Regions from separate parts of the Paenibacillus sp. FSL K6-1566 genome, predicted to be linked through region 3. Evidence: riboswitches for the same ligand, from Rfam matches in the RefSeq annotation. Region 3 holds a riboswitch; each other region holds the start of a gene.
What was found. A riboswitch is a leader RNA that binds a small molecule or an ion and turns the genes downstream of it on or off. The one in region 3 is predicted to bind thiamine pyrophosphate.

Region 1: it holds a riboswitch for thiamine pyrophosphate, as region 3 does, so the genes downstream of both, NST08_RS02620 (ABC transporter substrate-binding protein) here and tenA (thiaminase II) in region 3, are expected to answer to the same signal.
Region 2: it holds a riboswitch for thiamine pyrophosphate, as region 3 does, so the genes downstream of both, NST08_RS19615 (YkoF family thiamine/hydroxymethylpyrimidine-binding protein) here and tenA (thiaminase II) in region 3, are expected to answer to the same signal.
Region 4: it holds a riboswitch for thiamine pyrophosphate, as region 3 does, so the genes downstream of both, NST08_RS24355 (ECF transporter S component) here and tenA (thiaminase II) in region 3, are expected to answer to the same signal.

The regions. Positions count from the first base shown of each region.
Region 1 covers NZ_JBBOSR010000001.1:596,969-604,283, reverse strand. Annotated here, with positions in the region: gene NST08_RS02635 (EAL domain-containing protein) at 131-1,174, opposite strand; gene NST08_RS02630 (GGDEF domain-containing protein) at 1,387-2,925, opposite strand; gene NST08_RS02625 (VOC family protein) at 3,228-3,611, shown strand; TPP riboswitch at 3,811-3,922, shown strand; gene NST08_RS02620 (ABC transporter substrate-binding protein) at 4,043-5,083, shown strand; gene NST08_RS02615 (thiamine-binding protein) at 5,187-5,480, shown strand; gene NST08_RS02610 (ABC transporter permease) at 5,477-6,232, shown strand; gene NST08_RS02605 (ABC transporter ATP-binding protein) at 6,420-7,250, shown strand.
Region 2 covers NZ_JBBOSR010000001.1:4,449,654-4,456,968, forward strand. Annotated here, with positions in the region: gene NST08_RS19590 (siderophore ABC transporter substrate-binding protein) at 1-38, opposite strand, end outside; gene NST08_RS19595 (iron ABC transporter ATP-binding protein) at 403-1,161, opposite strand; gene NST08_RS19600 (iron chelate uptake ABC transporter family permease subunit) at 1,158-2,105, opposite strand; gene NST08_RS19605 (ABC transporter permease) at 2,095-3,048, opposite strand; gene NST08_RS19610 (nitroreductase family protein) at 3,581-4,183, shown strand; TPP riboswitch at 4,358-4,461, shown strand; gene NST08_RS19615 (YkoF family thiamine/hydroxymethylpyrimidine-binding protein) at 4,562-5,167, shown strand; gene NST08_RS19620 (sporulation protein YjcZ) at 5,242-5,340, opposite strand; gene NST08_RS19625 (nucleotidyltransferase domain-containing protein) at 5,457-6,155, opposite strand; gene NST08_RS19630 (class I SAM-dependent methyltransferase) at 6,295-7,017, shown strand; gene NST08_RS19635 (methyl-accepting chemotaxis protein) at 7,241-7,315, shown strand, end outside.
Region 3 covers NZ_JBBOSR010000001.1:1,315,178-1,322,492, reverse strand. Annotated here, with positions in the region: gene thiD (bifunctional hydroxymethylpyrimidine kinase/phosphomethylpyrimidine kinase) at 1-361, opposite strand, end outside; gene thiM (hydroxyethylthiazole kinase) at 358-1,209, opposite strand; gene tenA (thiaminase II) at 1,357-2,061, opposite strand; TPP riboswitch at 2,491-2,594, opposite strand; gene NST08_RS05640 (multidrug effflux MFS transporter) at 2,817-4,004, shown strand; gene NST08_RS05635 (ABC transporter substrate-binding protein) at 4,258-5,286, opposite strand; gene NST08_RS05630 (FecCD family ABC transporter permease) at 5,486-6,469, shown strand; gene NST08_RS05625 (FecCD family ABC transporter permease) at 6,466-7,315, shown strand, end outside.
Region 4 covers NZ_JBBOSR010000001.1:5,460,306-5,467,620, forward strand. Annotated here, with positions in the region: gene NST08_RS24340 (TetR/AcrR family transcriptional regulator) at 1-267, opposite strand, end outside; gene NST08_RS24345 (energy-coupling factor transporter transmembrane component T family protein) at 732-1,538, opposite strand; gene NST08_RS24350 (ABC transporter ATP-binding protein) at 1,535-3,331, opposite strand; gene NST08_RS24355 (ECF transporter S component) at 3,324-3,944, opposite strand; TPP riboswitch at 4,052-4,164, opposite strand; gene asd (archaetidylserine decarboxylase) at 4,333-5,178, shown strand; gene NST08_RS24365 (SDR family oxidoreductase) at 5,259-6,110, opposite strand; gene NST08_RS24370 (hypothetical protein) at 6,494-6,616, opposite strand; gene NST08_RS24375 (helix-turn-helix domain-containing protein) at 6,753-7,315, opposite strand, start outside.

The sequences.
Region 1 (7,315 bases), 720 kb from region 3:
TGTGCGGAGCTTCTTCCTTTATATAAACGGATATTCCGCTTGCCGTTGGCACGCTAGGACAGGACCCGTATCTTCACTAAGGCTATAATAATACTGTGATGATCAGGCTAAGCCGCCGGGCTAGCTTTGGTTAAATGAGCTGCGGCTCCGGACCGCATGGGGGTCGCTGGGACGGTTTTCCGAACAGATATCCTTGCGACAGCTCGATTCCGATTTCCCGGCAGAAATGGAATTCCTCCCGTCTTTCAATCCCTTCGGCAAGCACCATCGCCCCGAACTCGTGAGCCATATGGGTAATGGTCACAAGCTGCCTTTGCTGGGTTGGATTCTGATCACAGCCGTCGATCAGGCTTCGGTCTATTTTGACATAATCCGGTTTCAGCTTGATCATTTGCTCCAAGGTGGAGTAGCCTGCCCCTACGTCATCCATCGCTACCGAGATCCCGTGGCTGCGATAGGCCTCGAAGATCGATTGCAGGTGCCCGACATCATCGACCTTCTCGGTTTCCACCACCTCGAATACGAAATCCCCGGGATCGAGCCCGAGTCGTTCAATCGTATGGAAGGTATGGTTCAGGCACATCTGGGCGTCGTAGATCGAAGATGGCAGGAAATTCACGAAGCGCTTCACGCCCTTCGGAAGCCATTGTGCGCTGGTTTCAATCGCAGACGTTCTGGCCGCTTGATCCAGAAAAACCTGCAAACCGGTCTTGCGTGCCGTTTCGAACAGCTCATGGGGCTTAAACGGGATCCCGCCTTTGAGCGGACGCAGCAGAAATTCATAGGCAACAATATGCTCGGACGGATCCACGATCGGCTGCATATAGCTCGTAAATTCTTTATGTAATATAACGTTCACCATATCATAGTGCTCCATCTGCAGCTCAAACCTCTGCATCGGCGTCCAAATATGCCGGGTCTTCGGAGCTTCCCCTCCAGTGACACAGAAGGACAGCTCATCACATAGATTTCGCGGAAGGGATTGCAGACACTCCATAATGGAGATCAGATCGGAACGTTCCTTATAGTTCACAGCACAACTCTCATTGTGTTCCTGCACCGTGTAGCCGTTCTGTGCAAGCAAGCGCACAAGCTCTTGCCGAGCAGGCTTCATATGAACGGTTCTTCCTTGGTCCTCAATCGCTTCAAAGGTGCTGCAATTGTCGCAAATCATGTTCGTCCTCCTTGGCAAGCAAGCTCTCACTATGCTTTATCGGCATTTAGAATATGATTTCTTTGCATTTTATGGATTTCTATCAAACTTATGACCTAATTTTACTGCAAATGCGTAATATCTATGTTAAAGCGACTCTTGATATAGCAAAAATCGACAAGAATTGCCGATAACAACTGACTTTCGACGATCCGACAAAGGAATCGCACCTTTTAATCCGCTTTCTTATGAAGAAGCTGCAGCAGCATGGTCTGCTCTACGTCAAAATGCCACCGGGCATGCCGCTCCTTCGCCGCATACATCGCCGTATCCGCACGGCCGATCAGCTCCTGGTCATCCTTGGCATGATCGGGGTAAACCGCAATCCCGATGCTCGGCGAGGTGTAAATTTCGGTTCCTTCCAGCTCATAGGGCTCGCTCAGCAGCGTCCAGATATCCTCCGCCATCCAGATCAGCTCCTGATCCTCTCCGGCCGGATACAGCATAACCGTAAATTCATCGCCGCCGAGCCGGGATACGATTACGCCCTTTGACTCCAGCGAATGGAGGCGCTGCGCCACCTTCTGGATCAGCAAATCCCCCGCACGGTGCCCATACTTGTCATTCACGCGCTTAAAACGGTTCAAGTCCATATACAGCAGTCCGACACGGAAACCGGCCCGATCTGCTTCGCCCAAAGCTTCCGAAAGCCTGGCGTTAAAATAACGACGGTTATACAGGCCCGTCAAATCGTCGCGGTGCGCGAGCGATTCACTCTTCTGCAGGCTGACATGCAGCCTTTCGAACAAGCGGTCATTCTCGACCTGAATCAGGATTTGCCTGATCAAAATGAGAATGAAGCAGAGGGTCAAGCCGGTAAATAGACCGCTCCATCCCCCGAACCGATGGGCCATCAGGGCAAACATTCCGCCAAGGACGCTGTAGGGCAGCAAATATCGTACGATCAAGGTTCCTGCCGGCCACGGCTTCTTCTCGGATAGGGATCTCCTCCCCCTTCGAGGCAGCGTTTGTCCACCCGCAAAGCCGATAAAGCATGCAGAGAGGGTGTGCAGCGGATATACATATAGGCCAGCTCCGATGTTCATGAAACTATCAAGAAAGATCCGAAGGACATCCCCGAGCGCAAATGCGCTTCCACCAAGGCACAGGAAGATGACCGCCCGCTTGTGCAGCTGCTTAGTGTTAAAATACACGACCAGCGTAAAGAACATCAGTACGATTCCGCACAGCGGATAGAGCATCGCTCCTCCGGCCGACCTCCAGACGGTATCCGTCCCGCTCTCCATCTCCGGCTTAATGAGATACTCCCACCCCACCGTCATCAAGGTAATCGCAACAATGATGATGTCCAGGGTAAACCGAGCGCCCCGCAGCGGACCCTGCACTCGTCTGAACAGGTAAATCAGGGCACCGGCGAACAATAGAGCTTCCAAGCTCCAGAACAGTTCCGCCAGCCGGATGGATCCGCCAAACACCCCTCCAATCCATTCATCACCCGCATACAGGATGCGCCCTATTGCATCGCCGGCCAATCCGGCTGCAATCAGAAGCCAAAATCTGCGAAGATGGCCTTGCTCATACCGACTGCCAATCACCCCGATCAAATACGCGAATGCGGCTATCGGAGCCATAATGGCTAAGATGCGGTGAAGCAATAAAGCGTCCGGCATCCACAGGGCCAATATCCATTGGATCAATGCGTATCCAATCGCGAGCCGAATATATATGGAATCGGATGGACCCGGGCTCATTCATATCCCTCCCTGAAACAAAAGGTAGGCTTGGTCATTCATGATGAATAGGTCTTTCGAATTAAAGCGTTTCCATATCCAATCATACTTTTAGCCCGAGGAAAAGTAAAGAAAGAAGCGCCCAACAACTGGATATTTATAGGCATATAGGCCGCGTAGAATCGTTATTTGCGGAATTGTCCCGGGATTGTAGTCACTCAATCCCCACTTGACACATGGGGTTTATGTAGTATTATTCTTTCATATCAACGTATCTTTGGTTTTATATCCTAGCATAGTTTCATGGAAGGGGTTCTTGTAAAATGGGACAAAGACGATTGGACCATGTAGGCATTGTCGTAAGGGATCTGGAAGCAACGATCGCTTTCTATACGAAGGTGGTCGGCCTTGAGCTCAAGGACCGTCTGACGCACACGAACGGTGTCATCCAGCTGGCTTTCCTCGGCTTTAACGGCAGCGATGAAACCGAGGTCGAGCTGATTCAAGGATACAGCGACTCCCTTCCTGCGGAGGGAACGGTGCATCACTTTGCCGTCAGCACGGACGACATTGAAGCGGAATATGCACGGGTGAAAGAGCTGGACGTTCCGCATCTGGATGAGGAAATCGTCACGCTGCCCAACGGCTACCGCTATTTCTTCGTGCACGGTCCGGAAGGCGAATGGATTGAATTTTTCCAGCGCTAACAGGCCAGGTCTAAGGTTGCCCGCCCGCATATAGAGACTCCTATGGGTCGCCTGGATCATTCGGGTCTTCCATGCCTGGACAGCCACTCACCCCGGCGACCTATACGAACGTAGAAAATCGCCTTCAGGCATGGGGCGTTCCCGTACTGGACAGGTGCTTCCGGTAGGTCTATAATAACGGAAGTATAACCCGTAACTTCATAAATACCGGGGGAGCTGGAATCGGCCGGCTGAGAGTGTATCCCATAGAGATACTGACCCTTATACCTGATCTGGGTAATGCCAGCGTAGGAAGCCATAGGATTGCGGCTGTTCATAAGCCGTAGTATATACTTACGCCGTCATGCGCTCCGATACGATCGGGGCGTTTTTTGTTGTTGTTATGAAGTTAATACGGAAAATGGAAGACATATAAGGAGAGGAGAAACACGATGAAACAACGTACATGGCTCTCTCTGCTGCTAGCCTGCGTCCTGCTTCTGGTCGCTTCCGGCTGCGGGGCAAGCGGCCAGAACGGCGGAAGCGCGCCCGGCAAGCAAGAGACTGCCGGAGAAGGAGAACAGCCGGCCAAGCTCCGCGATGTCCAATTGATGCTGGACTGGTCGGCGAACACGAACCACACCGGATTATATGCAGCCAAGGAGCTCGGATATTATGAGGAGGAAGGGCTGAACGTGCAAATCGTACAGCCGGGCTCCGGGGGAACCGATGCGATGGTCGCTTCCGGCAACGTACCGTTCGGCATCAGCTATCAGGAGGGCGTAACGCTCGCCCGGACACAGGGGCTGCCGCTGGTTTCGATCGCAGCCATCATTCAGCATAATACGTCCGGATTCGCTGCACCGAAGGATCGGGGCATCAAGAAGGCCTCCGATTTTGAAGGAAAATCCTACGGAGGCTGGGGCTCTCCGATTGAGGAAGCCGTCATGAAATCGATCATGGAGATCGATGGAGCCGATGTGAACAAGGTCAACATCGTGAACATCGGAGACGCCGATTATTTTACGGCGGTTAAGCGGGATATTGATTTCGCCTGGATCTACTATGCCTGGACAGGCATTGAAGCCCAGCTTCGCGGCGAGCCGCTGGACATGATCTACGTGAAGGATTATTCCGAACAGCTGGATTATTATACGCCGGTCATCGTAACGAACGAGAAGCTGATCGCGGATGACCCGGAGCTTGTCAAAGCGTTCATGCGCGCAACGTCCAAAGGCTATCAATATGCGATAGACCATCCGGAAGATGCCGCGGCACTGCTGTCGAAGGCAGTTCCCGACCTGGATGCCGAGCTGGTGCTGGAAAGCCAGAAGTGGCTCAGCCCGCGCTATCAAGATGACGCGCCGCGCTGGGGCGAGCAGAAGGCCGAGGTTTGGTCCGGATATGCCGACTGGATGTTTGAGCGCAAGCTGCTGGAGAAGGAATTGGACGCGGAGCGCGCGTTTACGAATGAGTTTTTGCCTGACAAATAGGAGAAGCACTCCCCGCAGCATTGCAATGCTGCTTCGCGGCTCATCGGCATGAGGCTTAACGGCCGTGCAAATGAGAACCCATATACGAAAGGACGATTGACTCATGGCGAATACACTGCTGAGCATTCAAGTCATTCCGCGTACGCCGGACGGCGGAGACAGCATCCCTTATGTGGATGAAGCCATTAAGGTAATCCAGGATTCCGGCGTCAAATACGAGGTCCATGCTTTGGAAACAACGATGGAAGGCGAGCTGTCCGAGCTGCTCCGCATCGTGGAGCGAATGCATGATGCGCTGGTGAAAGCCGGGAGTCCGAGCATCATCTCCCAAGTCAAAATCGCACATCATCCGCAGGGCATCAGCATGGATAAGCTCACGGAGAAATACCGTCCATGAAAAGCTGGTGGAGCTCGATATGGCCGCCCGTCGTGGCGGTCCTCTTCTTTTTGATCGTGTGGCAGGCTGCGGTCTGGATGTTCGATATCGAGAAATTCATTCTGCCTGCGCCGACGGCTATCGGGCATGAAGCCATCACCGGGGCGTCGGGACTTATGGAACACACCTGGGCTACCCTAAAGTTAACCGTGATCGGATTTGCCATCGGAACCGGTATCGGACTCCTGCTCTCTTTGGCTCTGCACAGGGTCCCTTTTCTCAAAACAGCCCTTTATCCGCTTCTCATCTTAAGCCAGAACGTGCCGACCATCGCCTTGGCCCCGCTCCTCATGATCTGGTTCGGGTTCGGCATGCTGCCGAAGGTCATCGTCATTACGCTCGTTTGCTTCTTCCCCGTAGCCGTAGCGGCCCTCGACGGGCTGGCACGGACCGACCGCACGATGATGAATTATATGCAGATGACGGGAGCCACGCCGTGGCAAATCTTCACCAAGCTGGAGCTTCCGCACGCGCTGCCATCCATCTTCTCCGGGATTCGGATCGCGGCCACGTATTCGGTCATGGGGGCGGTCATCGGGGAATGGATCGGGTCTGACCGGGGAATCGGCTATTATATGATGCTGCAAAAATCCGGGTACCGGACCGATCGCGTATTCGTGGCCATTCTGGTTATCGTGCTGCTCAGCCTGCTCATGGTAGGCGTTATCACCCTGCTGGAGAAACGGCTGATCCGCTGGAACCGGAAGCATTGATTGGCATGGCTTGGCCATATAGATGCTCTCTGCTTCATGAGTTGAACGATTGAACCGGGAGGCGGGGCAAATACATGCAGGGTTCCTCTTGCATCGCGGCTGCTCCCAGCTTTAAATGGTTCTTTCATATTCAGATTACAGATAAGGTTGAAATCAGGGATCTTAATAAAGAAGGGAGGCTGCCCATATGACGCAGCAAGCGCCTGATTCCGTCTTGAATTCGACCGGCGGCGCAGCCGCTCCCCCCGCTCCTGCCCTGGAGGTCCGGGGGATTCGCAAGGTGTTCCGCGAGCGGCGCAGTGAAGTGCATGTGCTGGAGGAGCTGTCGCTTAAGGTGCTTCCCGGGGAATTCGTATCGATCATCGGCCCTTCCGGCAGCGGAAAAAGCACGCTCTTTCACATCATCGGCGGATTGATTGCGCCTGATGCCGGTCAGGTCCTCATGGAGGGACTGGAGGTCACCGGGGAGAAGGGCCGCATCGCTTATATGCCGCAGCAGCCGGCCTTGTTCCCGTGGCGGACGATTGAGGACAACGTCCTGCTGCCGGAGGAGCTCCGGGGGACCTCTAAAGCTTCCGCTCGCGCCCATGCCCGCGCTTGGATGGAACGGGCCGGGCTTGGCGGCTTCGAGCAGGCTTATCCGCATACCCTATCAGGCGGGATGCAGCAGCGCGCGGCATTTCTGCGGGCGCTCATGAGCCCGCAGGAGGTCATGTGCCTCGATGAGCCGTTCAGCGCGCTCGATGCCCTGACCCGAAGCGACATGCAGCGCTGGCTGCTCGATATATGGGAGGACACGCGGCGCTCGGTGCTGATGATCACCCATCATATTGAGGAGGCGCTGCTGCTCTCGGACAGCATCTATATTCTGTCCGCGCGTCCCGGCTCGGTTCTGAAACGGGTCGAGGTTCCGTTCACCCGTCCTCGCCGGGAGGATCTGCTGCTGGATCCGTCCTTCATCGAGCTGAAATCCGAGATTTCAGCCGTGCTGCGGCAGGAGCAGCAGAAACGCAATTGACTAGCAGGGACTGCTATCAGGACGCTGACTTGCTATGCTTCCGGCTGCATTCAAGATGCTGACTT
Region 2 (7,315 bases), 3.1 Mb from region 3:
AACATTGCTACCATAACTAACGCTAACCATTTTTTCATTGCTTCCACCCCGTTTGAATGATTTTTTATATTTCGCAATACATGGTTTATGACTGCATGTCGTGCTTTTGCATTTATGTTTGTCGCAAACAACCCTTTGGTCAAGCCCGGTTAAGCTTATCCTACCCAACGTTATGATCCTATGTATAACCGTTCATCCCTCCTTGCTGTAATCAAGAACAATATGGATATACATATATTTTGAATATTTGGTTGATTTTGTAATACAAAGAGGGCGTATAGAACCGTGCCGTCCTTCTAAAAGGCAGCCAGGTCTGTCCGGACGGATAGGAACTCGCTAGAACCGCACCTCTCGCGGTCTGCTCCGGGCTCGTATCCTCCGAACACATATTCCAACCTTATGTTAGGCGTAGTATACACACACTCTGTTATCGTTAATCTCTTCGATCTCAATGTCCATATCATAGATGCCGCGAAGAACGTTGCTCTGAATAATATGCTCTGTCCGGCCTTCGCTCTCGATCGCCCCATCCTTCAGCGCCACGATGTAATCGGAGTAAAAAGACGCGAAGTTGATATCATGAATGACGATGACAATCGTTTTGTTCAGATCGGTGACAAGCTTTCTGAGTATTTTCATAATCTGCACCGAATGCTTCATATCCAGATTGTTCAGCGGTTCATCAAGCAGGATATACTCGGTGTTCTGGGCAATGACCATCGCGATGTAGGCGCGCTGGGTTTGACCGCCGCTGAGCTGGTGCAGGTATTTATGCTGCATATCCTGAAGCTCCATATACGCGATCGCTTCATCCACGTACTTCTCATCTTCCGCCGTCAGCCTGCCTTGGGAGTAAGGAAAACGTCCGAAGGATACGAGCTCGCGTACCGTCAGGCGGAGGCTGATGTGGTTCGACTGCTTCAAGATCGAAACCTTCTTCGCCAGATCGCCGCTCTTCCATTGGCTGACCTCTTTGCCGTCCACCGTGATCTGTCCGCTATCCTTGCCCGTCAATCTGCTGATCATGGACAGCAATGTACTCTTACCGGCCCCGTTCGGACCGATAAAGGACGTGATTTGGCCCTTCGGGATCGTAACCGACACGTTGTCGACGACTTTTTTGCCGCCATAGACTTTCGATACGTTCGTAACCTGGATCATGCTTTACTCTCCTTTAATAGCAGGTATATAAAGTAAACACCGCCGATGAAATTGATGATGACGCTGAGCGTCGTGGAGAAGGTAAACACCCGTTCTACAATCAATTGACCGCCAACCAATGCGATGACGCTGATCAGTATGGAAGCTGATATCAAGTAGGAATGACGGTAGGTTTTCATAAATTCATAAGCAACGTTGACGACCAGCAGTCCAAGGAACGTGATCGGACCCACCAGCGCGGTAGCAACCGAGATCAGCACTGCCACGACGATCAACAGCCGCTTTACAACATAATCGTAGTTCACGCCGAGGTTGATCGCCTGCTCCCGCCCGAGCGCAAGCACGTTCAAATACTTGGTGAATCTTGCGAAGTACAGGAGCGTAACGGCAACGACAATGCTCGCCATGATCAGCAGATCGGTCTTCACATTGTTAAAGCTGGCGAACATTTTATCCGCTACGTATTGGAACTCGTTCGGATCGATCAGCACCTCCATGAAGGAGGACATGCTGGAGAACAAGGTTCCGAAGATCATGCCGATTAGGAGGAGGAAGTAAATATTGTTGCCTTCCCTCCGGAACAGAAGCCGGTATAACACGCCGGCGAACAGAATCATGGCCCCGACATTGATCAGGAAATTTGCGTTGCTGCCCAGTTTGTACAGCGTAAAGGAACCGAATACGAAGATGACTGTCGTCTGAATCAAAATATATAAAGAATCCAATCCCATGACGCTCGGCGTCAAAATCCGGTTATTCGTGACCGTTTGGAACACCGTGGTAGACAGGGCGATCGCCCCGCCGGTCAGAATAATGGCCAGCACCTTCTTAATTCTTCGCGGGAAGGCGTAATCCCAACTGCCGCCAAGATCGATGAACAGAAAGGCCGCCACCAGGATAATTGCCACCGCGGCCAGCAGGCCGATTTTGGCTCTATAAGTCATAAGCCTTTCTCCTCATCAGTAAGTAAATGAAAATACCGCTTCCGAGCACGCCCACGGTCAGACTGATCGGAATTTCGTATGGGTATATGATGATCCGACCAAGGATATCGCAGAACAGAACGAATCCGGCCCCTAGCAGCGCGGTATGGGAAAGGCTTTTTTTCAAATGGTCTCCCAGATACAGGCTTACAATATTCGGTATGATCAAACCGAGAAAAGGAATCACGCCGACCGTCAACACGACGGATGCGGTTACCAGCGCTACAATGACCAAGCCCAAATTAACGACGCGCCGGTAATGAAGTCCAAGGTTCGTGGCGAATTCCTCACCCATGCCGGCAACCGTGAATTTGTTGGCGAACAGGTAGGCCAGAATGACCAGCGGAACGCTGATATACAGAAGTTCGTACTGTCCCTTGATGATCATGGAAAAATCGCCTTGAAGCCATGCGGACATGTTCTGAATGAGATCATATTTATAAGCGAAGAACGTAGCGATCGAGCTTACGATGTTCCCGAACATGAGTCCAACGAGCGGAATAAAGATCGCATCCTTGAACTTGATCCGGTCCAAGATCTTCATGAAGATAAACGTGCCGGCCAGAGCGAATACAAAAGCCACCAGCATTTTCACAAGCGGTCCGCTTGTCGTAAATACGAGCATCGCAACGAGAATTCCCAGTCTTGCGGAATCCATGGTTCCCGCCGTTGTCGGCGATACGAATTTGTTGCGGCTAAGCTGCTGCATGATCAATCCGCAGATACTCATGCTGACTCCCGCCAGAATTAGACTGACTAGACGCGGCAAGCGGCTGACGAGCATAATATGCTGTTGTTGTTCCGTCATGGAGAATAAGTCCAGCGGCGAAATATCCTTGACTCCGATAAATAAGGAGACGATGGAAAGCGCCACAACGGCTGCGGCTAAGTAAATGATCTTCATGGCTCTTCCTTCTATGCATATGTCTCTAAATCATTTCGTCAGCTCGTAATTCAGTTATCATTCTCATTGAGATTGATTATCAATTACGTTCTGATAAGCATTATATCACCCTCATTCTCAACCGACAAGTATAATTGAGAATCAAACTCAATTAAATTTTTAATCTTTGCATGATTTGTTCATCAATTGTTCATAATATGAAGCTTGGCAGAAATTAGCCGTTGTTGTCCTCAATCCTTCCATTGTTCTCCTCGCCCTCTCTTATAAATAGGAAATAAAAAATCCCTTCCCCTGTTTTAGCTCCCAATCACGGGGTATTTCATCTATAAATTCTCAATCACAGGGTTGACAATGACCAATGTGATATAATAACATACTAACGGAAGTATTATTTCTTACAATTAGTAAGTTGTTAAGGAATAATAATTCAACATATTTCAGCGATCACCTTAATGCATATTTGCTTGAATGATAGGACATCTTTTTATCAGGCGTATGCAATCCAAACCATGACTCAGGAGGGTTTATCAACATGTCTAAAGACTTCCTTACCGCACTTAAAAATCGCCGTTCCTACTATGCGATCAGCAAGGATTCCGTCATCTCCGATGAGCGTATCCAAGAAATCGTGAAAGATGCCGTGAAATACACGCCTTCTTCCTTCAACTCCCAAAGCGCACGCGCGGTCGTTCTGCTTGGTGAGCAGCATGACAAGCTGTGGAATATTACGGAAGGCATTCTGAAGGAAGTGGTGGGCGACGAGCAAGCATTCAAATCCACCGCTGAGAAAATGGCCTCTTTCCGCGCAGGCTATGGCACCGTGCTGTTCTTCGAGGACAACGATGTCATCGCAGGGCTTCAGCAAAACTTTGCGCTCTATGCCGACAACTTCCCGGTATGGGCGAATCAGTCGAACGGCATGCTTCAGCTCGTCGTTTGGACAATGCTGGAAGCCGAAGGACTTGGTGCTTCCCTGCAGCATTACAACCCGCTGATCGACGAAAAAGTAAAAGCTGAATGGAACATTCCTGAAAACTGGAAGCTGATTGCACAAATGCCATTCGGCAAGCCGGCTGCTGAGCCAGGGGACAAAGAATTTGCTCCGCTTGAAGATCGCGTGAAAGTTTACAAGTAAGCGAAACAAGACAAAGAGCCGCCATCAGGAAGCCTATTAAAGCTCCTCATGGCGGCTTTTTGCTGCGGTGCCATTGTTTTTTCGATGCCGAGACGTTACAATTACCAGGTAAGAAGCCGCCCTCTTTCGAAAGCTTGGACCGGCCGGAATCAAAGCAAAATTTCATATCTTGTGTTGCTGTACTAGGGGTGCCTTGTGCTGAGAAACGGCGGAACCGCCGTTAACCCTTACTACCCGATCTAGGTCATGCTAGCGTGGGGAAGTGTAGCGTTCATGTTTATGTTTTTTTCGCGTAGACATCGCCGCACTTATCCCTTAAGGTGCGGTTTTTTTGCGTTATTTTGCGTTCTCAAATTTATGCTGCAGGAGGAATCTACAATGAATGAGTTAGCATGCGGAACCAGCCGGATTGTTGGCTGCCGGTTCTCGGTATTTCCGATGACGGACCGCTTCGTCGAAGTGATTGTGGGGGCGTTGGAGTCTGTGCATACGGATAAGGTATGGATTCATACCGATGATGTCAGTACTTGTGTTCGCGGACGTGCCGAGCACGTATTTGACGTTACCCGTGCGATATTCGCCCATGCGGCAGCTTCCGGCGTACATACAGTCTTTAATGGGACCTACTCCATCGGCTGCCCAGGCGATACGGATGCGGATGTCTATATGTCTGAGGATTCCGGGGTGTTAAACAGCGAGCTTGGACCACACGCGGATATTGAAACCGCCTGCCAGTTCGCCTTGTATCCGCTCGGAACCGAGCATTATATGGATATTATCTACGGAGAAGTGCAGCGCGCCAAGGAAAAGGGAACCTTCGGGGGCAGCGTCCATTACGCAAGCCGTCTCGACGGAACGCTCACTCGCGTATTCGAATCCCTCGAGGATGCGTTCAAGCATGCCATCCAGACAGATACCAGCCACCTCGTGATGACCGCTGTCGTCTCCGCGCACAGTCCATCGCCAAAGCAGAATAGCGTATAATATGCACGCTTAAGCAGACAAGGACCCGGCGATATGCCGAGTCCTTGTGCTATCCACCGCGTATCCTTGATGAATTAAACCCAAGCAAGCGAGATGATTACGAGCAGGATAAAGAGAACCAGTATAATACCCGTTGATGTGCCCCAAACATCTCCACCATATGCTCCGCTCATGACGATCCCTCCTGGATTTATTGAAATACGTGATGTCATCACATATTAAGGTATGAGCCGGAAAGAACGACGGTCACGGCAGCTGTACCGCTTGTCTTTTCCCCCAGCCGATGGCCTTATTCTTCATATCCGACAAGCAGCTGGCCTCCGTAAGGGAGCAAAACCTGCTCGCACAGCTTCATGAGCTGATGCGATTGCCGGGTACGGTACATCGCCTCCAGCGCTTGCACCAACCGCTCGCTAAAATGCGGATCGAAGCCGGAGACCAGCCGGAACAGCGTCTTCCCTTCCCCCGTCCATTGCCGGTTCACCCTCAGGACAAACTCGCAGAGCAAAGTCGATATTTTTTGAACGGTAAACCAGGCTTCCCCGTCCCCTTTGGCCTGCTTAAGATCCATCATGTATTCGGTGATCATGTACCGGGCTGCGTCAATATCGGACATCGTTAATGGCAGCGGGCCGTAATCCAGATCAGCCTGGGCCTCCCCGCGAATGGCTTCCCCTTCCGGTAGCGAGCAGAGAACAACGCCTTCAGCCATGATCCGCTGCAACGTCGGATTCGCCGCAACGATGCCTGCGTCAAAATCTTCGCGATAGCCGGAGCTAGATAAAATAAACAGCTCTACGATCCAGCCGGCAGCTTCAATCGTCCTTCTCCTCAGCCCTTCGCCTTCTCTCTCTACAATGATCACGTCAAGGTCTGAGTGCTCGTTATGCTCTCCCCTGGAAGCACTGCCCCCCAGTACAGCCAGCAGACAATCCGGATATTGTTCCGACACGACCTTCCTTGCGGCCTGAATCGGCTCCATCTTCATGCGTATTTCCCCCAAACCGCTCATATCTTCAAAAAAAGGGCTCAAAATAGTAAATTCAGCGAAAACCCCAAACGTACCTCAATCATATGGTAAATAAACAAATATCCTTATGCAGATAACGAAAGTAGGGATCCATTCGATGAATTACATTAACATGCTGTCCAAATTAGGGATGGGCAGCGCCCACCCCGGGGGATTCGAGGCCACTCTGAGAATGCTGAATTCGTACCCTATCAGGCCGAGCAGCCGAATTCTGGAGGTTGGCTGCGGAACCGGCCGAACGGCCTGTCACCTAGCCGGCCTAGGCTACCAAGTGACGGCCATTGATCTGAATGAGCATATGATTACAAAAGCAAAAGCAAGAGCAGCGGCGATGGGCAGTGATGTGGAATTTCTTCAGGCAGACGTATGCTCGCTGCCTTTTCCGGACAATCAATTCGATGTCATTCTGGCCGAGTCGGTCACCGTCTTCACCGATACGTCGCGCTCCATTCCGGAATATTACCGCGTTCTGGATGCCGGCGGAATTTTAATGGACAGGGAGCTGATTCTGGATAAGAGCATGCCTGAACCGCAGCTCAACGAGCTGCTTGCCTTCTTCGGCATCCCCCGCCTCATGGACCGGGAGAAATGGCGCGATGCGCTGCTGGGCAGCGGCTTCAAGCAGGCCGAGGTGCTGGAATACAATCATTTCAACGAGAAGTTGAAGGAGGAACAGACACGCCATCTGGATGCCTATGAGCAGCGGGATAAAGGAATATTGCTCGACCTTGCACTCTGGGAGACGGTCTTCAAGCATGACCGCATGATTCTCGATAACACCGAATATTTGGCCTCCGCATTGTTCCGGGCAGAGAAATAGACAATCGTTGGAGCGGGTTTGTAGCGCATAAGCGTTCACAAATCCGCTCTCTTTTTCACGAGTTCTGTACGAGGATAACATTAGATCAGAATCTTCCGGGTTTCATTCAGGGTCTTTAGACTCACCTGATTGAAAATTTTGTAATTCCTTGTATCTACTTTTGTCGCACGATGATATAATCATGGTAAAAATATCCTATATAGCTTGAGGAGGATTCATTCGTATGGCATGGTTCAACAGACTCCCGATCGCTCAAAAAATCACAGCAGCCTGTTATCTCATTGCCGCCTTGTTCGCG
Region 3 (7,315 bases):
GCAGCAGCTCCGCACCGCCCTTGGCGATCATCACGGGATCGACAACGACGTTCTCCCAGCCAAACGACCGGATCTTAGCGCTGACCAGGCGGATAACATCCGCATGAAACAGCATCCCGGTCTTTAAGGCGTCCACGCCGATATCGCCGCCCACCGCCTCGATCTGCTCCGCCGCCGCTTCCGGCGGGAGCGGATAGACGCCATGGACGCCCAATGTATTCTGCACCGTTACTGCAGTCAATGCCGACATGCCGAATACGCCCAGCTCCTGGAACGTCTTCAGATCCGCTTGAATACCTGCGCCGCCCCCGCTGTCGGACCCGGCAATCGTCAGCGCTCTCGGAATCCGCGCGTCTGTCATCGGGACACGCTCCCTTCCGTCAGGATGTCCGCTTCGCGGACCGACGCGTGCCCTTCGAGCGAACCGGAGTGGAGCTTTGCAAGCTCATCCAAGAAGGCGATCTGGAAGCTGCCCGGCCCGAGTCCGGCCGTTTGCTCGGCCGCGCGGGCGGCTGCTGCCCCATAGAAGGCAAGGCCAGCCGTCCCCGCCAGCAGCAAATCCGGCTCCACAGCGGCGAAGGCCCCGAGCACGGACGTGAGCAGGCAGCCCGCTCCGGTTACTTTCGTCAGCATCGCATGCCCGCCGCGTATGATTCGCGCCGAAACACCATCGCTGATCACGTCCTCCTCTCCCGTAATGGCCACCACCGTATTTAGCCGCTGTGCAGCCCGCAGCGCCAGCTCCAAGTTCCCGCCGGACGCAGAGTCGTCTGCATCGACCCCCTTGATCACCCGGACTTCGCCGATCAGATTGGCAACCTCGGCCGCATTGCCCCGCACCAGGGAAACCTTCACTTCACGCATGATCCGCAGGGCCGAATCGGTCCGAAACGGCGTGGCCCCCGCTCCTACCGGATCGAGGAGAACCGGGACGCGATGCGTATTGGCAGATTGCCCGGCAATGATCATCGCATCCACTTGTTCGCGGGACAACGTGCCGATGTTGAGCACGAGCGCTCCGGCAATTTGGGCCATATCCGCCACCTCGTCGGGGGAAAATGCCATTACCGGCGACGCGCCCAGCGCGTATAAGCCGTTGGCCGTAAAATTCGTAACCACCACATTGGTCATGTTATGGACAAGAGGCTTCTGCTGCTGCACCTTCGTTAAAAGCCCCGCAAGCTCCGAATCCCATGTATTTCCGCTCATTGCCATCATCCTTTCCCATTCTTTTCTTGGTTTTTGGCATATGACATACGACATATGAAACCCATAATCTCATCTCAACCCGAATTCTGATTCATTCTCAAAATGCATGACCTTTCGTAACCCCTGTCTGTCCCATAACTCAAATGCTCAGCGCCCATACCCCTTGGCATCGACCAACGGCTGGAACGGCACGGGCCATTCCTCCTGCTTGTAAGCCATGTCCCAGAACATATACTCCAGCTGGCAGCTCAGCATGAAATGCTCGCGCATCCGCTCGCGCTCCTTCATCGTCGCTCCTTCCGCCCACGCATCCACACGGCCAAGGAACTTCCCTGCCGCATCCTCCCCTCGATTCCCGTAAAAATGAATCCATTCATGGAACGGATGGGTGCGATCCGGCTTAACTTCATCCAGCAGTCTGCGGCCGATCTCATAATACGTCCACGGACAAGGAAGCAGGACCGCCATAATTTCGCCGAGGGTTCCCTCGTGCGCAACGGTCAGCATGTGACGGATGTAATGGTGCGCAGACGGGGCAAGAGGGTAGCCCTGGAGCTGCTCATAGTTCACTCCCGCGACCGAGCAGAAATTTTGATGCGGATGCACCTCGCTGTTGAGGATAAACGCAATCTGTTCGTTGAACGCCGCCATATCCTCCCGCCTCGTGCACTTGGATATGGCGACGCCATAAATGCGAATGTAGGCATTCAAATACTCGAAGTCCTGCTTCACATAGTGAATCAGCTGTTCGCTGTCCAGCTTCCCGGCGGCAATTCCCCGCACGAAGGGATGGTTTATGATCGCCTCGAAAATTCCGTCCGCCTGCTGGCGAAGCTCTTGAGTAAACGTCATGGTTTTCCCCACCTCCATCTTGAAATGAAGAGCAGGAAGTCCTCCTAGCGACCCGGCAATCCCGGTAATCCGGGCAATCCTGGCATTGGCAGCCAAGCATCCATTGCATGTCCCGCAAACCTACGCATACCGTGCATCCTTTTCATATCAGCAACGGTTGCATCCGGGAAACTTTGCAGATCCGGCAGCCGTTGTACCCGGCTACATGTGTATATCCGGCAACCCTTTATGTACACGGCCAACCCTTTATGCACGGCATATGGCAACCTTGCATGCTGCTAGCTCGTACTCGTGCGCTATCGTGCTGGGCAACGAAGATGCAGAAAATTTACGTTCTTCGGAGCATGACAAACAAAGCCGCCCCGAAAAACGGAGCGGCTTCAGCAATAGTCCTCTTGCCCGGAAGAAGCAGGCGCAAAAAGGACTCTATCCGTGAAGGCTCCACTTTCCTACGCTAGTACGAACTAGATCAGGTTCAAAGGGTCCAAGATACGCTCTTGTCTCAGCCGCTGACGGCTCCCCTAGTGGACTTCCTATTCTATTGACTATTACTGTACATAGGTTTGGCGGTGGTGTCAAACGTTTCCGTGTTTGCTGCAATACTCGGTAGATATAACCCCCTAACCCCCTTATTCCAGAAAAAAAGGTGACCGTTCATGCTTTCATTCGCAAGACTAACGAAGTGCAAACCCCCGATCCCGTAATTTCTTTGCCAGCGAACTTGAGATTTTTGAATGATAAGGGGGATATTAGCTGTGCAAAGAAAAATCTCAACTCCTTCCATATGGTTGTTCATGATCCTGGTGGGTTTTCCACAGATCAGTGAAACGATATATACACCTTCATTACCGGACATTGCCCATCAATTGGGCGCTAGCAATAATGCGGTCCAGCTAACGCTCAGCATTTACTTTCTGGGTTTTGCGCTCGGCGTTTTTTGCTGGGGAAGGCTTTCCGACTCCATCGGACGGCGGCCGGCCATGCTGTGGGGCATCCTGGTTTATGGGATCGGCAGCTTGGGCTGTTATCTGTCAGGCTCAGTCGAATGGCTATTCGCGAGTCGATTCGTTCAGGCATTCGGTGCCAGCACCGGTTCTGTCGTCACGCAGACCATTTTGCGCGAGAGTATCGATGGAGCCAAGCGTCATGCGGTATTTGCCCAAATATCAGCAGTGCTTGCGTTTACGCCTGCCCTAGGGCCTCTTATTGGCGGATGGGTAGATCAATTGTTAGGTTTCAGAGGGGTATTCTTGACGCTCGTTCTGATGAGCGCAGCCATTTGGGCCTATACATGGACTTCTCTGCCTGAGACCAGAGTGACGGCTGCTTCCAAGATAAACACCCTATCCGTTGCCAAGCGTCTGCTCTTCGACCGTAACGTATGGGGATTCGGGTTTCTCATTGGAGCAACGAACGGCATATTATTCAGTTATTATGCGGAGGCCCCGTTTATTTTTATTGAGTTTTTTCAGATGAGTCCCGGCAGGTTTGGTTTCTTCGGCATCTTTGTTGCGCTCTCATCTATAATGGGTGCCATGCTGTCGAAAAGACTGCTGAAAAGGCTCCAGGCTGAGCAAATTATCGTGATTGGCACGCTCTTTACGATGGTGGGAGCTCTTGGTCTTACAGCACTTGCGGCTACCGGCATCAAGGTCTCCTTCTTTGATCTTGTGCTTATGGTAGCATGTATTTTCGTTCTTCTGCTCGGGATCGGAATGGCGATACCCAATTGCCTAAGTCTGGCGCTTACGTCTTATCCAGATGTGCTCGGCACTGCAGGAGCGATCTTCGGATTGGGTTATTACGTTGTCGTCAGCCTGATCACCACGGGCATGAGCGTTCTTCACAATGGTTCGTTAATGATGATGCCTTTGTATTTTCTAGGCCTGTCCATTGCCATGATCTTTGTGAGCAAAAGGCTTGCCGGAAATGAGCCGAGGTAGTAATCGGCATATACTGTAGTAATCTTTAAGAAAGTTATTAATAGAAGCTGTCCCTTTCGTTATCTAAGATGGGGCAGCTTCTTCTTTTTATTGAAATTGTACAGGCACAGAAATAAAATGTTATGCTGGATTCTGTCAAACACAGATAAACGGACATATGGACAAACGAAAGCAGCCTGTTGAGCGGACTCAACAGGCTGCTTTTACTAGTATCCCATCATACTCTCTATATAAAATGGGGGCAGGACACGATTTATTTCTCCAAGCCGTAAAATTCATACAGCTGATCAATCATCAGGTTTGCCGCCAGAATGCCACCTGCGGTGTTCCAAATCGCGTCATCGACCTTATGGGCTTGACCGTTCTTAACGACGTTCAGGTTTTTCCACAACGGATCGTTGACCCATTCCTGCTCGGTCTGGTTGGCGCCGCCGTCGCCGGTTTCGTACGTGAAGTAGAACAGTCTGTCGGCATCCACCTCAGGAAGCCGTTCCTTCGTAATCTCGTCCACGAAATTGTCCTTCGCGTTCTTCGTCATCTCATTACGTGCGATGCCGATCTGATCGAAAATAACCCCCGAGAAGGTGTTCGTATGGTAAACGCGCGTCTTTCCGGCCATGAAGCGCACCACAGAAACGGTCTCATCCAGCTTGCTTCCGGCTTTCTCCTTGAAATCCTGAATACGCTGGTCGTACGCCGCGAGAAGCTCTTCCCCTTCGCTTACCTTATTCACTGCCTGTGCGTAGAGCTTGAAGTTGTTCTGCCATTCTCCGCGAAGATCCTCCGCAAATACCGTCGGCGCGATCGCCTTCAGCTGCTCATACACTTTCTCCTGACGCATTTTGTTGCCGATGATCAGGTCAGGCTGCAGTCCGGCAATCAGTTCAATGTTAGGCTGGCTCTCCTCGCCGACCACGGTAACGCCTTCCATCTGGTCTTTAATATGCGGGTACCACGGATCGCCTGTCCAGGATTTAACGGCGCCCACCGGCTTCACGCCCAGTGCGAGCAAGGCTTCCGTTCCTTCGTTCGTAAGGACGACCACTTTTTGCGGCGTGCCCTTGATCGTTTCGGTTCCCATCGCATGCACCACTTCGTACGAATCGCCGGATGCACCGGAGCCGTTATTCGCAGGAGCCGTTCCGCTTTCTCCGTTCGATGGCTGGCTTGCATTATTCTGCGTCCCATTCGATCCGCAGCCTGCGAGTATGACAACCATAATAAGCGCCAGCAAGCTCCATTTCAGGCTTCGGCCCGGTTTCTTAGCTGTTCCTTGTCCCATTCCTATCGTAATCCCCCTCATATCATTTCCGCTTTATTGAAAATCATTATCACTTACCGATTCAAAACTATAACGGTTTCCAGCAAAAATATCAATATATTTTTTGAGAATGATTATCAAGTTCATTGACAGATCGGCTCCCTTTCACCTAAAATTCATATGAACTTAATAATCCATGAACTTAAGAAAGTGAGTATATATGCGCTTACTCGGACTATTGATATCGCTGCTGGCGCTTGCCGCCGCGATGATGGGCAGCATCGCGTTCGGCGTAACGAACATTCCGCTAACGGAAGTATGGAACTCGTTCGCTCACTATAATGGCGGCAACGAGCATCTCATCATCCTGACCGCAAGGGTTCCCCGGGCACTCATCGCAGCAGCCGTAGGGGCGAGCCTCGCAATCGCAGGCGCGTTGATGCAGGTCATCACCCGCAACCCTATTGCATCGCCCAGCACGCTAGGCGTGAATGCCGGTGCAGCCTTCTTCATTATTATGGCCGCAGGCTGGCTCGGGGTTGACGGGCTGCAAGCATTTACCTTGGTGGCCCTGATCGGCGCCGCTGTCAGCGGAGGCATCGTATTTATGCTCGGCAGCATCGGCCGTGACGGCATGACCCCGGTCAAGATTACGCTGGCAGGCGCCTCCATGGCCGCATTCTTCCACTCCTTGACCCAAGGACTGATGCTCTCCGACGGTAAAATGTTCGACCAGGTGCTGATCTGGCTCGTTGGATCAGTTGCCGGTCGGGACTTGAACCAATTGAACGCCGTCTGGCCTTACATGGCGGCAGGTATGCTGATCGCCCTCCTGCTCGGGCGGCATCTAAACGCGCTCTCCATGGGCGATGACATCGCGCAAAGCCTTGGACAGAAGACCGCGCTTATCAAGCTGCTTGCTGCGGCCGCCGTCATTCTGCTGGCTGGCGGATCCGTTGCCGCCGCCGGACCGATTGCATTCATTGGCATTATTATTCCGCATATCGTGCGCTATTTTATAGGAAATGATTACAGATGGATATTGCCCTACAGCGCGGTGCTCGGCGCCATCCTGCTGGTAACGGCCGATCTGGGCTCCAGGTACATCGCGATGCCGAAGGAAGTTCCTGTCGGCGTTATGACGGCAATCATCGGTGTGCCGTTCTTCGTGTACATTGCCAGGAAAGGAAGGCGAACATCATGAGCAAGCACCGCATCCTCCGTGGAGGAAAGGCCGGCATCTCATTCATGCTGGAGCGAAGAACCGTCTGGGTATCCCTCATCCTGCTTGCCGTATGCTTCATCGTCATTGTGGTTAGCACGGGCATGGGAAGCCAGCCCATATCGCCGCTGAACGTCATCAAAGCGCTGGCGGGCAAAGCCCCGCCGATGGAGCAGGTCATCGTCATGAAGCTCCGGCTGCCGCGGGTGATCATCGCCGTGCTGATCGGGGCGGCGCTGGCTGTAGCCGGCGCCATCCTGCAGGGCGTAATCCGCAATCCGCTCGCCTCTCCTGACGTGATCGGCATGACGGAAGGCGCATCGCTCGGCGCGGTGCTGTTCATCTTCCTGTTCACCGGAACCGTATCGATTCACTGGTTGCCGCTGTTCGCAATCCTCGGCGCCTTCCTCATTACCGGGCTGCTGTACGTGCTGGCCTGGAAAGGGGGCGTATCGCCGCTTCGTCTCGTGCTGATCGGCATCGGGGTGTCTGCGGCGGTCAAATCGATCTCGTATATGCTGATCATCTCCGGCCCGCTCCAGCTGGCCGATCGCTCTCTTACTTTTATGGCAGGCAGCATATATGGAATGTCCTGGGATAAGGACGTTATGACGCTGCTGCCATGGGTAGCGGTCCTTCTGCCGGTGACCTGGCTGCAGGCCCGCAATGTGAACATCCAGGCACTCGGGGACGATGTTGCCAGCAGCGCGGGCGCCCATGTGCAGAAGCAGCGCCTGCTGCTGATCGGCTTAAGCGTGGCGCTTGCCGGGGCGGCTGTCTCCATCGGAGGCGCGATCGCCTTCATCGGCTTGATGGCCCCGCATATGG
Region 4 (7,315 bases), 4.1 Mb from region 3:
CTCAAGCTCTTGCGGCAAACAGATCAGGATTTGATGGATTTTCTCCAGAACGCCCAGCTGTCCATCTTCCGCAATTTCCCGCTCCCGCTGCTGGATATGCTGAATTAAGCTATCAACGATCGACTCGACGATCTCTTCCTTGGAGGAAAAATGCTCATAAATAGTCCGCTTGCTGATCGCAAGCCCCTGCGCCAGATCACTGACGGTAAAGGCAAATCCCTTCTGCTGGATCAAACGCATCGTTTCTTTCAAAATACGCTCCCGCATATTCGAGCCTCCTTGTTCTTCTTACGTTGAGCCACTTGGATACAGCGCTTCACTTCCGCTTTGCCCCTGACCGGGTTGTCGTCCGCTCAAGGCGCGCTTTGTCTTTCCTGTTCTTATCCCTCAACGTGTGCTTGGTCTCTTCTGTTCTTGTCCCCTCAACGTGTACTTTGTCGTTTCTGTTCTTGTCGCCTCAAAACCGTACGTTGTCGTTTTTGTTCTTGTCACATCAGAGAGTGCTGTTCTGTGTTGTTGGCACCTCAAATGGGTGCAGCGTCCAAGCGGAACGCATACCGATCCAGGTATGTACGGTTGGTACCAATAGTAACTACTCGGTACCAACCGTATTATATACCATTCGAACGAAAAATCCATCTCTTTTTTCACTGGTCCCATGCAGCGCCAGCCAAACGCAAAAAGGGCATCTTACGCGAAATTACGAGCTTTCACGCAAAATGCCCTCGAATTTAATCAAAGCGCACATCCCCGATGCCGAACCATGGAAAATGCCCCGCAGCCGCATAAGCGCCATATGCTGCGGCCGCTAAAAGTGCGATGGTGAGCAGATCATAGCGGGAGTAGCGCGAAGGGTAAAAATAAGTTCTGCGCCGTCCCCGGTCACCGTCAAACCGCTTGGCTTCCATCGCCGCAGCAACCCGGTGCGCCCGGCGGATGCTCTGTGCCAGAAGCGGCACCACATACATCCCTGCCCGGTTCACCGCCCCGCGGACACCGCGGATCGGGACCACTCCCCGCACCTTCAGCGCTTGCCGGCGGATTACATATTCCTCCCACACCATCGGCAGAAGACGGATGGATGCCATGAAGCTGTAGGCATACTTGGGAGCAAGCTTCAGCTTTTGCATCAGGCTGTAGAACAAATCGACCGACGACGTTGTCGTCACCAGCAGAAGACCTTCACAGGCAAAAGCGATGCCTTTAAACCCCAGATGCAATCCACGATAAAAGCTTTCCTCCGATACCTTGAACAGCCCCCATTCCCACCAAACCGTGTCTCCCTTCCCGAACAGCATCATGGAGGATGAGGAAGAGATGAACGCGAGCAGAAACGGAATGAAGAACAGCAGCATCTTCCATGTGCGGACACCGGACAGCGCCAGGAGACATAGCATAAAGATCAGCGCCTGATACGCCACAAAGTCAATGTCATGCGTCAGCACCGTCATCAGGAACAGGGAGCAGACGAGAAACAGCTTCACCACCGGATTTGCCCGGTGCAGCCACGTGATGCGGACCGGATTCCATATATTCATGACCTCACCTCCGCGTACGGTCTGCCTGAAGATTCCTTGTTGTCCTCACGGGCGCCAAATTCCTTGGCTTCGTCCTCCGCCCTCATTGGCGGATAACCGTTCTCCTGGAAGCCAGGAGCTCTCCTTGCCGTCAGCCTGGGCGATGCCATGCAGGTAGCCAGCTGCCCTTGACGGATCTCCCAAATATGGGTGGCCGCCTGCTCGGCGATTCGCATCTCGTGGGTAACCATCACGATCGCCGTCCCGGCCTGGCGCAGCCGTTCGCACATCTTAAGAATCGCAAAGGTATTCCGTGCATCCTGGCCAAACGTAGGCTCATCCAGCAGCAGCACCGCCGGCTGTCTGGCCATGGCTGTGGCCACGCTGAGGCGGCGTTTCTGGCCCGTGGATAGCTGGTATGGATGCCGGCTCTCCTTGCCGTCTAGTCCGAATCGCTCCAGCGTCCGGCGGGCCTGCTCAGCCGCCTCATCCGCGGACATGCCGTCCACCAGCAAGGAGTACGCCACCTCATCCGTAACGCGCTCCGTCACGAATTGCAGCTCGGGATTCTGAAATACGAATCCGATTCGGCGGAGCATTCGCTCCCTTTGTTTGCGGTTTCGTCTTCCTTTCCCTAACGGAACCTCCTCCCCGCTGAGGCGGTACGTGCCTTCCGCATTCAGCAGCCCCATCAGGCTCAGAAGCAGCGAGCTCTTCCCCGCTCCGTTCGGCCCCACAATCGCAATAAAATCGCCCGGATACACCTCCGCCCCTTGGACGGTAATAACGGCTTTGTCCCAACGCTTGCCTGAGAACTGGGCCAGCTGAACGGCAGGCTTGATCTGTTCTGCCGACGTAAAGTCCGTTCCGGTAAGCCGTCCGGACTCCTCAACGGAATGGAGCCGCTCCCGGTTCTGTAGCTGAGCGGCTTTTCCCGAATCCCGGGCGAAGGAGTCATCCTGGCGGGATCCGCCGGAGGATACCCCGAGCGGTGCAAATACCTCCCTGCCGGATAGGGACTGCGCATAGTCGTCCCATACGCCGGGATACCAGATGCCGAATTCCTTCAGCTCCCGTGAATAGCGGGCGAATACGTCGGCCGGCGTGCCTTCACCCAGAATCGTCCCATCCGGGCCAAAAAGCACGACCCGGTCTGCATATTCAGCCATCTCCTCAATCCGGTGCTCCACAATGATCAAGGTGCGCCCTGCGGACACGGCCTTCACCGCCGTCCAGATTTGTTCGCGGCCCTCGGGATCGAGCAGCGCCGACGGCTCATCCAGCAGCAGCACCTCCGGCTCCAGCAATAGGGCAGAAGCCAGGGCAAGACGCTGCTTCATCCCTTGCGATAAATGCGCGATTTTGACATGGAGCGACTCCAGCTCCAAGCCGACGGCTTGCAGCGCTGCCTGCATCCGCTCTTCCATCTGCTCCCGTGGAACGCATTGGTTTTCAAGGACGAATGCCAGCTCCTCGTCGACGAACGGCATGCAGAACTGGGTGTCCGGATCCTGGAACACATATCCCCAGGAAACGGGAAGCTTCTGCGCCTCGCATTTCATCGGCACCTCCGTCGCCCGGGGAATCATCCCGCTCAGCACCTGAAGAAGCGTCGATTTGCCGCAGCCGCTTGGACCCAGCAGCAGCACCTTTTCTCCGCGGGCGGCGGAGAACGAAAGATCTTTGAACATCAGCCGCTCCTCGCCCGGGTATTTAAGGCGCAGCCCTTCTACATAAAGCGCCGGTTCCGCCTGGAGATCATTAGGCGCATCCACCGTGTTTCCGAGGTGTACGCCCGTTTGCATTTTAGACATGGCGCGAATCGTCCAGCGCCTCATAGTCTTTTTGCGATGCCGGGCGCAGCAGGGAGGTTACGCCGGTACGCTCCAGCGCTTTGGCGAGGATGAGCATCAGGAGGCCTGCAATGACGGCGCCGCTGAAGATCCGCATGCCGTATTTCGCCAGAAACATCCAGGTCTGTAGATCGTCCGTGTAGCTGTAGAAGAAATCAAGCAGCATCGAGCCGACGGCGGCAGCAGCCCCCGCCAGAGCCACCGTGAAGGCGGAAGAGCTGCGGTAACGGGTTGCGGCAAATACGAGCTCGGCACCCAAGCCTTGAATCAAGCCGTACATCAGCAGCGTAAGCCCCCACCCGCTGCCGAACAGCACTTCGACATGCGCGGCCGCAACCTCTGCAATGATCGCCACGCCAGGTTTCCGGATCAGCAGATAGGCCAGCGTCGCCGCGGCGAACCACATGCCGTACAGCAATTCGTCCGCTTCGAAAAAGAGCGGCTTCAGCAGGTTGTATACCGATCCCCAAAAGTGATACACCACGCCCAGCACCAGCGATACAAGCACCGTCACCAAAATATCGCTCAGTCTAAGCCCTTTTCTGGGTTGAGCCCCCATTATGCCTTGCCTCATCGTTTCCATCGTACAACTTCCCCTCTCCATCGCTATTTTTTGAAATGAAAAAAAAACACAACAAAAAACCGTCTGGAAAACGCGCAGACGGAAATTAGGCCCTAGTATAAGCAGGGGCGGATATTCTCTACGCTGGCATTACCCAGTTCAGATTAACGGTCAACAGCGGATAGCAGCTGCAATCTCAGCCTGATTCACTCAAGCACCCGTATTCCCTATTCGGTTTTATGTTAACTTTAAAATACACAGCCTTTCCTGATTTGGCAAGGGTCTTTTTTTTCTTCAAGGTACGTTTGTTGATTTCCAGCCGATTCTATGTCAATATCAGAATGATTGCTTTTCAAGCATCATCGATAGCTTAGGTCTTTGCACAAAAAAGGAGAATAACATGGCCAAACGATTGCTGCGTCTGATGACTGAGCTCTCCTCCCGTAAGTGGTTGTCCCATTTGGTGGGGCAGTTCTCCCACAGCCGGTTGAGCCGTCATCTGATCCCTGCATTTATTCGAATATATCAAATACCGGCGCATGAAGCGGAGAAAGAGCTGCATGAATACCGCTCGCTCAATGAATTCTTCTCCCGCCGGTTAAAGCTCGGCCTGCGGGCCATAGATACGACCGCTGATGCAATGGTGAGCCCGGTTGATGCGACGATTACCGCCATGGGCACCATCGATACCGGCACCATCCTGAACGTCAAGGGACAGGATTACACCATTGAAGAGCTGCTTGCGCAGTCTCCAAGGTTCGAGAATTATGTGAACGGTTATGCGTTCGTCTTATATTTAAGCCCGACGGATTACCATCGCATTCACGCCCCCGTTACCGGCGTGCAGATCGAGCGGGAGCACCTCAAGGGCAAGGTGTATCCCGTCAACGAGTTTGCCATGACCCATATCCGGTCGGTGCTTAGCCGCAACGAAAGGCTCATTACCTATATCAAGCATGATTTCGGTGAGGTTGCCGTGGTCAAGGTCGGAGCATTGAACGTAAGCAGCATCCGTTATGCCGACGAGAGCGTGACGAAATGGCAGATCGGGGACGAGCTGGCCTACTTCGAATTCGGCTCAACCGTTGTGCTGTTGACCGAGAGCGGCACCTTTACCCCCCGGGGAGATCTCGCTCTCGGGACGACGGTTAAAATGGGCGAGCTGCTCGGCATCCTCCATCCGCCCGCAGACAAGAAGCAGAAGCGGGATGCGTGCTTGGAGCAGGAGCTGTGTATGGAAAAATAAAGAACGTCCTTGCGGATGCCTTCATTCATGACCGCAATGACTCCCGTTGCGTCCCTATCGAACAAGGGCAATGTTAGACCTTATTCTCTTCCCAATAGCCGGACGATCAGCCGCTGAAAGAAGCGGTCGGGCAGCCATGCCTTGATCCGCCCGGTCAGCCGGGTGCTGCGGGGAAGCCGGTACCGGAAGCTCGGATGCTTCATACCGGCGATTCGAGCCACCAACCTTGCAACCTCGAGCGGATCCCCGCTCTTTTTGGCGGTCCGTTCGGAGTATGCCAATACCCGCTTCAGCATCCCGCTGTATGGCGAACCCTCCCTCACCTTCAACTCCCCGAAGCTCTTCCCCCAGATCGGCGTGCCGTAAGCGCCGGGCTGCACCAGCACCACATCGATGCCTAGAGGCATCAATTCCATGGCGAGACTTTCGCCAAGGCCTTCAACGGCAAATTTGGAAGCGGCGTACGGGCCGTAGCCCGGAAAGCCGACAACGCCGCTGATGCTGCTGATCAGAATCATTTTGGATTTACCCGTCCGCCGCATCAACGGCAGCATGCTTTGCGTCACGGAGACGGTTCCGATCACATTGGTCTCGAGCTGTCGTCTCCACTCGCTAAGCGGCACCTCTTCCACGAATCCGCCGACCGCGATGCCTGCGTTATTCACCAGCACATCCAGGCGCCCGAGCTCCTGCTCCACGGAGCGTGCAGCTGCCTGTACCTGCTCTTCGCTGCAAATATCCAGCTCGATCACGCGAATCCGCTCGGCCACACCGAACTTCGCCGCCTGCTGCAGGAGCTCCCCGGCTGCCTCCGGCCTTCGCATCCCGGCTGCGACATCATACCCGCCTTTCGCCAGCTCGATGCTGATCAGCAGTCCGAAGCCGCTGGATGCGCCTGTCACCAGGGCTGTCTTTTGATTCGCCGCTTTCATAAACTCCATCCCCCCAGCTTTCTCAATCATGCAGTCGCCAGTTCCCTGCTTGGCCTTATACCTTGCCGCAACTCGAAAACCTCTTATAAACCGCTTCCGAATATCCGTAAACTGATCATACACGGGGTCGGTCCCAAGCTCAATCGTGAAACTTAGAGCTCGAGCATAAAGCCAAGGGGCATCACGCAAGTCCCATGTAAAAAGAGAGCCCTCCCGGACTCCCTTTTACGTTTAACTTATAAAATAATTCCAACATGGTGCTTCTCACCAACCAGGTATGTACAAGGCACTTGAAGATCACCCGGCTGGGCTGCTAGCTTCGGATCATCGTATATAAAATCGGGGTCACGCCTGTTATCCCCGGACAAAATACTCAGGCTCCATCAAAACCATACATCAAGATGCCCTTGGTTTATGGTCGACTTCATGCGGCGCAGCCGATTTCGAAAAATACTGCCGCCGCCGCGACTGAAAAACCGCCCGCGCACCCGTCTTCTTGGGCTCATTCCCGTACACCCCCTTTCAAAGCTCACTTGCTCTCTATATACCGTAAGCGAGGATTACCCTAAATTGCTTACGTTGAAACCCCGAGGCCCCTTCCGCTTCGCGAAGAGCATGCGTGAACGGTAGGGAGAGGGGGAATCACCTGATTTCGGACGGACTCTTTCCGGTATACTGCTTGAATTGCCGGCTGAAAAAGAAAATGTCGCGATACCCGAGGGCGTCGGCCACTTCCGTGACATTCATTCCCTGGTGCACCAGCAGATGCTGCGCCCGCTCGATCCGCATCTGGATAATATAGGATTGGACCGGCGTACCGATCAGCTCCTTGAATTTGATCGAGAAATAACGCGGGGACAGTCCGGCTCTTGCCGCCAAATCCTCCACGCGATGCGGAATCCCCGGGTGCTGGCGCACATAGTTGGCGATTTCGTGGATCGCCTCCATCAGCTGGTTGCTGGCTTTTTTTACGACAGGCTCATTCAGGTCAGACCGCAGCAGATGAATCATGAGCTGCTTCAGGATAAGCTGGCCCTCTTCTTCCGCCCCGTAAGGCTTGTCCAGATACAACCGGACATACCGGGCCAGCAAATATTCGAAATCCATCGTCTCGCCCAGCTGCCGGTACGGGGCCGGAATGTCCGTAACCGGCTCCTTCACGTCAAAATGTATATATGTTAAAACGAGCGGCTTCTGTGGATTAT